2 regions of the Oceanobacillus alkalisoli genome follow, and region 1 is predicted to be linked to the other one. Evidence: riboswitches for the same ligand, from Rfam matches in the RefSeq annotation. Region 1 holds a riboswitch; the other holds the start of a gene.

Region 1 (5,269 bases):
TAAAAAGAGCAGTTTCCAATCGTAACGAATGAAAACTGCTCACTTTTTTAAGCAAATGCCTTTTGATTGGACTTCAACTGTTCTTGCTCGATTACTTCGTTCATGCTTCCTGTCCGGTATCCGGCAAGGTCGACCGATACATAATCAAAGCCGAACACGTTCAATTGCTGCTGAATCTCCTCGCGCTTGAATAGCACTTCCGTAATTTTCTCTGGCGCAACTTCAATGCGGGCAACGTTATCATGATAACGAACTCGCACTTTGTCGAATCCGAGAGATTGCAGATAAAGTTCTGCCTTATTCACCCGATTGATGATTTCCGCATTCAATGCTGTACCGTATGGAATACGAGAAGCTAGGCTGCATGACGCTACCTTGTTCCAAACCGGAAGATCCAGTTCCTTCGCCAATGCACGTACATCCGTTTTATAAAAATCTGCTTCCTGCAATACACTGCGGATACCTTCTTCCGTTCTCGCTTTCAGACCTGGACGGAAGTCTGCCTCATCATCCTTGATCATGCCATCGAGTACATATGGGTAATCCATTTCTTTTGCAAACTTGTTCAGATGTGTGTAAAGAAGCTTCTTACTATAGTACCAGCTGTCTGGATTGTTCGCGACAATTTCCGGCTGTTCAAGCTCTTTCATTTCTGTAACATGTACTTCTACACCTAAGCTTTTAGCAAGTTCAACAGCTGCATCACGCTCCGAATCACGGAAAAGCTCAGAATCTACAACAACAGCAAGCACCTGATCTCCCAATTCTTCTTTCGCACGCTTCAATACAACCGCGCTGTCCACACCGCCTGAGAAAGCAACCATCACGCGACCCATATCACGTAAAATACCGCCAAGATGTTTGTTCTTTTCATTCAATTTAACCAATCGATTCACCTCATTTTAGTATTTTTTAGGGTAACATTAAGATAATACTTAATTGTAGTTAAGACTTTATGGAGGCACTTACATTTTTGCAAAGAATAGAAGTGCCAGCTATATTATTATTGTACCATTTATTATCCCATCATCATACTTATTTGATTTATCGACTAAACTAAATATCATTTCACGAAATATCCTTTTCACGGACTTTTTGAACATTCCCTAATAACCAACCTCAACGACCGCATTCACAATATACATTAAATCATTTTCATCCTTTTGGTCCTCAAGGAAAATACCGCTCGTTGTTGCCATACCTCCAGCAACCGTTTCTACCGTTACCGTTCCATAAGGAAGCAGACTTTTAATCTTCTCCTCATTAAGCTTTTCCTCATCTTTTGGTACGGCCAGTTTCACGTTCACCCGCATATTGTTCAAGTCCTGATTTGGCAGCATCTTCTTTATTCCTGGCATAGAATTGTAATGGATGGCATCTAAAATCGCGCGCTCGGCAGCTACATTTACGTCCTGGCCGTGGAGATCAATTCCCATTCCTGCTTCGATAAATATAATTTCTTTCATTTATTTTTCCCCTTTCCATTGTTTTTTAACTTCCACTGAGTGAACAACTTTTGCAAACGTTCCTTGCAATAACTTTAATGCGGCGTAATGTAATTGTTCATTATCCGAGACGACACAATTAGAGGGAACCGTTACGAAGAAATCTCTCATAAAAGCATCACGGGCAGTTGTATCAATACACACATTCGTGTATGCTCCGATAATCGTAAGGTGTCTAATCCCGTTTGAACGTAATAAAAGCTCAAGATTTGTCTGGACAAATGCGCTATATCGATTTTTTACGACAACTTTTTCCCCTGGAAGCGGAGAGAAATCATCGTGGATTTCCGCTCCCCAGCTACCCGGCTCACAGTAAGATAAATTACGTTTCTGGTTAGTTCTGCCAAATCGTTCAATTGCAGAAGGTGATTCTGTCCAAGCACTATGTTCCGAGATCACATGGATCACTGGAACCTTAAATTTCCTAGCTGTTTCTAGCAGATTCTTCATATGTTTCATTTGTTCATGAAAAGCATGAATATCTTTGCCACGTTTACCTGCAGTACCTTCCGGGTGACAAAAGTCATTTTGTAAATCGACTAATAGAAGAGCTGCTTTACCGTTTGTTGTATCCATTTTAAATCTCTTCTAACTTTTTATACGTATTCACCGTCTCTTGATCAAGCAAATAAAGCTGATCCAGTAAAGCAGGGATGAATGTACCTGGCCCTTTTGCTTTCTTCATCGCAAGTTCCGCCGCTATTCCGTATGAGGCAGTCACTTCAACACTTGCTTCATACAGGTCTTCCGTAACACTTAAATAAGGTCCAACGAGGGAAGTGAGTAAGCAGCCACTCGCTGTAATATTCTGCAGCATCGGATGGCCATTGTGACAAAGTGTCGTGCGCGTGCCATCTGTAATTACATCCGTTTTCCCAGTTGCAATAACAACCGTGTCATATTCTTTTGCGACTGCTTGAGCAATTTTCGGATCAATCGATTCAACCGTCGAATCAGGGCTTTTCATGATATCAAGCGCTCCGCCAAGTACGGAAATCTCCCCAGCATTCGCCCGGATGGCAGCAAATTTTACCCTTTCCAGTAATTCATTAATCACTTTCGTACGGAATTTCGTTCCACCTGCTGCGATCGGATCAAGAATGACCGGTGTCCCTTTTTCATTCGCTTTAAGCCCTGCTAATAGCATCGCCTCGGCTCGATCCTCGGTTAAAGTTCCAAGATTTAATACAACCGCATCAGCATGACTCGCATTCTCCTCCGCCTCTTTCGGTGTGTTCGACATAGCCGGAGATGCACCAATCGCAATTAGACCGTTTGCCGCAAAATTTGTCGCAACTTCATTCGTAATGTTATAGATAAATGGACTCTTTTCTCGAATTCTTCCAATGTAATCCATGAAAAACTCCTCCTTTTTATAGAATAAAAGTAATTTATAACAAGGTAGTTCTTAAAAAAACCACCCCTGAGATGGAGTGGTTATCGATACAATTTATGTATGCATGCCAACTCCACTTTCCTACGCTAGTATGAACTAGATCAGGTTCAAAGGGATTAAGAAAAAGTCTTATCTCAGCCTGCAGGCACCCCTAGTGGAAAAGTATATTGTTATTTCTTACTAGTCTATCTTATTTTCAATATAAAAGAAAGGGTTTGGGTGCATGCACCCAAACCCTTTCTTTTATTAGAATCCATATGGCCCAAAACCTGGACCGTACTCCCAGAATCCTGGGCCTGCTCCGAAGCCGGGTCCATAGCCAAATCCAGGCCCTGGACCGAACCAAGGGCCGAATCCCGGTCCGAAACCTGGTCCAAATCCGGGACCAAAACCAGGACCCGGCCCAAAACCAAAGCCTGGTCCACCAGCAATTAATCCGCCGCCTAAAAATCCTAACCCAGCTCCAATCAAACCTGCCGCCAGTGGATCAATACCACCGCCCGGACCAGGGCCATGACCATGACCAGGCGGACGTACCCGGTGCATTTCCGGATGGTGCGGTAACGGATGATACATTGGTGGATTATTTACAAATTCATGCATGTATATGCTCCTTTTCTAGAAAATTTCAACTTAGCCTTTCCCTTCTCTACAGCCTATGGCAGAGTAGATGAAACCGCACTAGGCAAATCCCTATTTTTGGAGTGAATTTTGGGTGAAATAGTGAGATGAATCCTTTTCCCCGGTGACTACGTAGTTAAATTATTGAATTTAATCGGGTTTTGAAGGGGCGATCCGTAAAAAATTGTAAGTGGTAGGACATGGATAAGGTAAGTTAGCATAGGGAGGGGAATAGCGTTTGAGAAAACTTCAGTTTATTATCTTTTATCTATTGTTATTCTGGTCGGTTGCACAGACAACATAGAAAATGAGGATTATTGGGCAGAATCAAGGCTTTGTGATTCAAAGAATGACCTCGTATCCTTGATTTATCTCTAATTTATGGCACAAGTTCCAATATTGATTGGCCGCTTGAAGAGGAGTCTTTAAGGTTTTTATAAGCAATATAAAAAGAAATAATTGAACCAATAAAAAAAAGAGTAGCAGCAACAAAGGCAAGTTCTTCTAAAGATATTGTCTCATTTGCTGAGTTTGTTGATTTTGCCTCTCGTGATAATGACATGACGAGTACACCTCCAAATAACTTTTCCTTCTTTAATGTATTCAAGCAAGGAAAATATTTTACTCTTTTCAAAGAAGAACAGCTTTGGACAATGGCTTAACCTGCGGATTCCTTTTAACCTCCGATATTTTGACAGTTCAAAAGTTTTATAGTAATTTGAATGAATTTCATAATTACCAAAGTCGGCTTTTCCATCAGCATATGTAGTTGAGAACGAACCAACTCAACTACATATGCTGATGGTGATGCATGAAATACGTATTATAAAATTCATTAAATTTAATTGAAATTGGAAATTATCTTAAGTTTTCCTTATACACTGAGACGAGGAATAATCAATATGAAAATAAAGAAGGTGTTTCTTTCTCTGACACTACTCCTTATTTCTTTCGGCATCTTACTTAGTGCGTGTGGCTCAAATATAGATACAAACATGGCTGAACCGATGGCCAATTTTGAATTCATCACACAAGACGAAGAAAAGCTTAGTTTAGATGAGTTGAAAGGCGACTGGTGGATTACATATATGTCCTATACTGATTGTAATATTCCGTGTATCGCCAATACCCGCCTCTTGGGTTCCTGCGCATTCCGGAAATACCGCGATGTAAGCATGTTTAATAATCCAAAAAACGACAGGATCATTCTAATGTTGGACCCGCCCCCCCCAAAAGTTAGAGTAAAAAAACTAACTTTTGGGGGTCACCACCGTTCACCTGTCGTTTTTTTATTCGGCCAAATTTACTCTTATTCAATCCCCTCCGCTATTTGCAGAAGCAATTTCTTCGTCATTTCTGTTCCTTCCCCGATTAATTCAAGGAACACATCTTCATATTCCCAAGTAAGGTACATGAACTCTTCATCAATGACCTCAAGAACCGCTTCATTGCCATTCACGGATACTGTTTCCGTCTCCTCATCTTCATATACTTCCCCATAATCTTCCTGTGAAGGATAGATGCTAAAGACAACTCCATTCCTATCTTCATCTTCATAAATCAGATAAACCATCTCAGACTCATCATCCGAATAGTAATAGGATTCCGTTAGTTCATAACCATCCGGTACGAATGACAAATCAGGAATCGTATAATCCACCGTTTCCTTAATCTCCTCTAGTGACATTTCTTCCTCGACAAATCCAAGATCTTCTTCCCAATCCGCTTCTGTTACAGCACTTTCTTT
Region 2 (5,269 bases), on a different contig from region 1:
GAATTATCGTGATGTATTTAGGGAAAATTGTGGAAATTGCGGATAAGAAATCTTTATTTGAAAATCCGCAGCACCCATATACAAAAGCATTATTATCGGCAATTCCGATTCCAGATCCAGAGAAAAAGAAAGAACGTATCGTATTAAAAGGCGACGTGCCTTCACCAATCGATCCGCCACAAGGTTGCCGGTTCCATACGAGATGTCCATTTGCTACGGAAATTTGCCGTACGAAAGTTCCGGAGCTTAGAAATCTCGATCATATGAAAGAAGGTCACCGCGCAGCTTGTCACCATATTGAGAAGATACATTCAGGTGAAATGGCAGTGCAAAGTTAGATGAAAAATCAGGGATTCCATTATTATTAGGATCCCTGATTTTTTATCTCATTTTTAGAAAATGAGTGAGAAGAACATTATAATTTATTCACAGCTTCTTTAATATTTTCCGCTTTCGTTACAGCGGATATAAAAGAAACGCCATCAGCTCCAGCTTCTAATACTCTCTTCGCATTTGTTGTGTCAATCCCACCGATTCCTACTACCGGAAACTTAGGGAATTTTTTACGTAAGAAGCGAATCCAATCCAAGTCGACAGTGGACTTCGCATCCACTTTCGTTGTAGTAGGGAACACCGGGCCAGCACCTATATAATTAACATATTCTAGCGGACTATTATTTAATTCATTCTGATTGGAAACGGATAGTCCGATGATTTTCTCAGGAAACATCTCACGTAATTCTTTCACCGATTGATCATCTTGCCCTACATGTATCCCGTCTGCATCTAATTTATCCACTAGTGCGACATCATCATTAACAATAAAGGGGATTTGATTCACTCTACAAACTGTCCGCAATTCTTCTCCTAACTTCAATTTGCTATCTCCTGAAAGGGAGCCTGGTCCCTTTTCCCGAAATTGAAAAATCGTGATTCCAGCTTGCACCGCTTGCTCTAGAACAGTAACAGGATTTCCTTCAACATTTTGACTTCCCATAATGAAATATTTTCTTAATCGTGATGGATTAAATGATGACATCGTTATTTCACCTCGTTTGTCGTTAAATTACTTGTTTCGATTCGTGGTGCCCAATGATTGGTTGGGCCGCTTCCAGCTCCGAGGTCCAAGGAATATTTAATTGCTAGTGTTACATATTCTTTCGCCTGGTTGACAGCATCATAAAGAGGAAGGCCTTGGCTTAAATAAGCAGTTATTGCTGCTGCATAAGTACAGCCTGTTCCATGCGTGTTTTTTGTATTTATTCTTGGAGCTGAAAAGCGATGAATCTTAGAACCATCATAAAGGAAATCAACCGCATCGCCTTCGCGGTGACCACCTTTAACTAGCGCTGCTTTCGCCCCGAAATTTCGCACTAGCATTTCCGCTGCTTGTTTCATGTCATCATCTGTTTCAATTTTTTCACCTGTTAGATATTCCGTTTCCGGGATATTCGGAGTTACAATCGTTGTAAGCGGAAGCAGATTTTTCCGCAAATAATTACGGGAATTACGCTCAATCAATGTGTCACCGCTTGTAGCAACCATGACCGGATCCATAACATATGGTGCATCCAAATGTTTAATCTTCTTATAAATCAATTCCATCATATCCTGGTTGGCAATCATCCCAGTTTTAAAGGCATGAACGGGCATATCGGAGAGGATGGAGTCCAATTGCTGTTCAATCATATCAAAGGAGACATGAGAAACCGCTTGAACACCTGTCGTATTTTGCGACACGATGGAAGTGATGACCGACATCCCGTAAGTTTTCAATTCCTGGAATGTTTTCAAATCGGCGTGAATTCCAGCACCGCCGCTCGGATCCGTACCCGCTATAGTTAGAGCACATGCAACATTTTTCATTGATTATTCTCCTTTTTCATTTTGTTTTCAAGCAACATAATGCTTAATTTTTGATTATTCCTTTGTTATGAACCTTAGATACAACGAGCAGTCCTAGAATTGCTCCGGATATACTGCTCACAAGGAATGGGGGAATGAAAGCAAATGCACCGGCGGACGAACTCATAAACACATAAGCAAATGGTACTGCAAACAACGCACCGATAACACCGCTGCCAATTCCTTCGCCTAATGCTGCGAGTGGTTTCTTCTTCGTTTTCTTATACAGGAACCCTGCCAGAAAAGCGCCGACCATTGCACCAGGGAAGGCTAATAAAGTTCCAAGCCCGAGCATATTGCGTAATAGACTAATCATGAAGGCAATCACGACTGCTGGACCGGGTCCCAGCGTGACAGCGGCCATGACATTAATGGCATGCTGGACCGGATAAGCACGGGCAATACCAGCAGGAAACCAGATTAATTGTGCGCTGATTGTTCCAATTGTAACAAAAACGGCCATCGTTGTGATGAGACGTGTTTTATTCATACTTTGACCTCCAATCTTGAAGGGGAGAATCAACCAATTAAAAAAGCCAGGTCATGATGAGACCTGGCTTCACAAGAAAATAGTTATGAGAATAAATCTCACTACTTCCCTACGCTGGCACTAACCAGATCAGGTCGATAAGAGTCGGAAAAACACTTTCCTCTCAGCCCAGTTAGGGCACCCCTAGTAGTTTCATAATAATTCGTTCGAATCTAGCATAGCAAAAGTTTTCATAAATGTCACATGTTTTGAAAATGGTTAGCTCGGTTTCAGTGCGTACACTGTAATCAAAAATAGACGGACAGCTAACCCATTAGGGTTTTGCCTGTCCGTTTTATTAATCAATCGCTCCAAAGTTTATAATTGTCACATCAATATCAAATTCCATACTGGCATCTTGGTATTTTTCCATCCATTCCTTGTCCGTTGTTTTACTTCCTTTTCTTGAAGCAATATACCTTCTGCCAAGACCTAATACATCGGAGTTCACCTCTTGAAGCTTTGCGAATAGTTTTTCGTACTCCCTTACAAAATATTTCTCTATATCACGTTCGAATCTCCGAGAAGTATCTTCTGATTTAATATTCATCGGGATCGAGGTTTCTAATAATTCCAGTTTCATCGTAATATCTGCCTTAAACGTTAAGGAACTAGCGTCGACAATTTTTATTTTTCCTTTACCTGTATTAAGCATTAAAGAAAGAAATATCGTATCTTCCATTTCTGTCGCTTCTCCTTGATAAGCAATCTCGTCCAAATAATTTTCAAGAGGTACACCTACATCAAGTGGAGCTCCACCCATACGTTGTCTCAAAAGATTAGCCATAAATGATTCTTTTATGGATATGCTACCAACATACCGGTCTTCTCGAAATACAGCTGCACTAGTCAGTGTGGGTTTACCGTTTACTACATCTATTACTGGAAGAATCGGATCAATACCAACTTGTTGCACTAATCGTGTGAAAAACTCCAAGGTATTCCGCGGCAATGTACCCTTTTTCACTTCTTTTTTCATTAAGTCTTCCAAATACTCCGTCCGATTTAATTTTACACTTTCTTGCTCTACTTCGAGAAGTTCCTTTGCAGTTTGATTCGTTACGGCTAGCTGCATGATGTCAGAAACAGTTGCATCACGAACTAGTGTGTTCAGGAAGGGAAGAATACCTGATTCAGCTGCCTCTTTTCCGTAAAATTCTATACTGATTTTTCCAGGAACTAATGGGTACGGTGATTGTTTTTCAGCTTCAATGCGAGCCTCTTTAATCGTATGCCCCCTCCCAATCAACAGACTTGTCATATCCGGGGCATGCGGATCAAAAATATAGGGAATGATTGTCGTTTCAATCATTCGTTTTTCCCCTTCATCTATCAGGTCCACTCCACGTGTATTGATGATTGCCGACTCCTCGATTTGCCTCGTTTCCAGACAAGCCTGCAGAAGTACGATAAGTATAAAAAACGGTAATAATTTTACTGCTCGCATTTATTTTCCCTCCTTATTTTTCCTTATTTTTTTCTTCAAAATAACGAGTGGCAATAGAAGGAAGGGATAAATATAGACAATTCCATAAGATACCATGCTAACGTTATCAATCAAATGTTGGATTTTAAAATGCTCGTTAAAAAAAGGTATCAATATTAAAATGATACTAGCACTTGCATAAACACTAATTTTCGACGGAAGATTATAAATGCGCTTTGCTATATAGGTGATGCACCACATCAGAATAATAACTCTTGGCATCGCAACCATCATCCATTCCGCAATCGCAACATAATCCAATCGTTCAATGATGGGGGAAGTTTGAATTTTAAATATATTCAATACAGGCCAAATTCTTCTTTCCAATTGAACTGGACTTAAGAATCCGATTGCTATATTTGTTGCAAGAAGGACGACGCAAGTAAAATAGGATAGCCCTAAGAAAACAGGCTTCCCAATCTTTTCCTTATTGGCTACAAAGGGATAGATAAAAAACAAGATTTCAAATCCTGTAAATGTATAAGATGTAGCAGCTGTTCCTCGTAATATATCTGTTACCCCTCGGTCCATCACAGGCAGGAAATTGAGAAAGTCCATTTGTTGTACGGGTTCAATTAATAAAAGAAATAGCCAAGTCGAGAATATAAAAAAGAGAAAGGTAACACCGATCACTGCTTTTAAGCCACCAAATACCGTATATACAGCAATGATAAGGAGCATACCTCCCAGCACGAGGACATTACTATCCGGTAAAACAAATACCTTGATAATTTGGATATAGGTTACAAGTGTTGATAAAATATAAAATATAAAATAAACGATGTACACCGTTCCGAGCACTTTCGAAATAAAACTGCCAAATAGATCGGTCTGGACACCGAGAATATCCGTGTTTTCATATTGCCTTAAAATATATAACATGACAAAAAGGAGCAAGGCAATATATAGATAGGCAAGGAGAATCGAAATCCATGAATCATGTCCAGCTTTCAAATAAAGAATTCTTGGAATTCCAATCAATCCAACTCCAAGCTGCATGGAGGCGATAATAAAAAACATATAGAAAGAACGGAATTGTTCCCCTTTTGGTATCTGAAGATTAACTTTCATTTATAATCCCTACTCATCAATATCTCTTCTTTCCGTAGCTTCCTCTTTATTAAATAATTGTTTATCTTTTAGTCGATACGATAAAAATCGGTCATTTTGCATTTGCTCTGGCAGACGGAAAAAGGCCTTGTTAAAATCTGCAAGCCGGAGTGGATAAAGTGGTGAGAGATAAGGTCTGCCTAATGACTCTAAACGGACTAAATGGATGACTAACAAACAAATACCAAACATCAGCCCGATAATTCCATAAAAACCTGCAAGAATAAACAATGGGAAAC

Evidence for each region. Region 1 has a riboswitch for thiamine pyrophosphate ahead of thiM (hydroxyethylthiazole kinase). Riboswitches for the same ligand answer to the same signal wherever they lie in the genome.
Region 2: it holds a riboswitch for thiamine pyrophosphate, as region 1 does, so the genes downstream of both, thiW (energy coupling factor transporter S component ThiW) here and thiM (hydroxyethylthiazole kinase) in region 1, are expected to answer to the same signal.

The regions. Positions count from the first base shown of each region.
Region 1 covers NZ_JAKNRA010000003.1:22,196-27,464, forward strand. The annotation lists gene larE (ATP-dependent sacrificial sulfur transferase LarE) at 48-887, opposite strand; gene L3V42_RS06075 (Lin0512 family protein) at 1,107-1,466, opposite strand; gene L3V42_RS06080 (cysteine hydrolase family protein) at 1,467-2,081, opposite strand; gene thiM (hydroxyethylthiazole kinase) at 2,083-2,862, opposite strand; TPP riboswitch at 2,963-3,064, opposite strand; gene L3V42_RS06090 (hypothetical protein) at 3,148-3,504, opposite strand; gene L3V42_RS06095 (hypothetical protein) at 3,902-4,084, opposite strand; gene L3V42_RS06100 (DUF4367 domain-containing protein) at 4,832-5,269, opposite strand, start outside.
Region 2 covers NZ_JAKNRA010000019.1:22,119-27,387, forward strand. The annotation lists gene L3V42_RS16555 (ABC transporter ATP-binding protein) at 1-338, shown strand, start outside; gene thiE (thiamine phosphate synthase) at 416-1,039, opposite strand; gene thiD (bifunctional hydroxymethylpyrimidine kinase/phosphomethylpyrimidine kinase) at 1,042-1,866, opposite strand; gene thiW (energy coupling factor transporter S component ThiW) at 1,910-2,395, opposite strand; TPP riboswitch at 2,485-2,590, opposite strand; gene L3V42_RS16575 (Ger(x)C family spore germination protein) at 2,733-3,881, opposite strand; gene L3V42_RS16580 (GerAB/ArcD/ProY family transporter) at 3,882-4,991, opposite strand; gene L3V42_RS16585 (spore germination protein) at 5,001-5,269, opposite strand, start outside.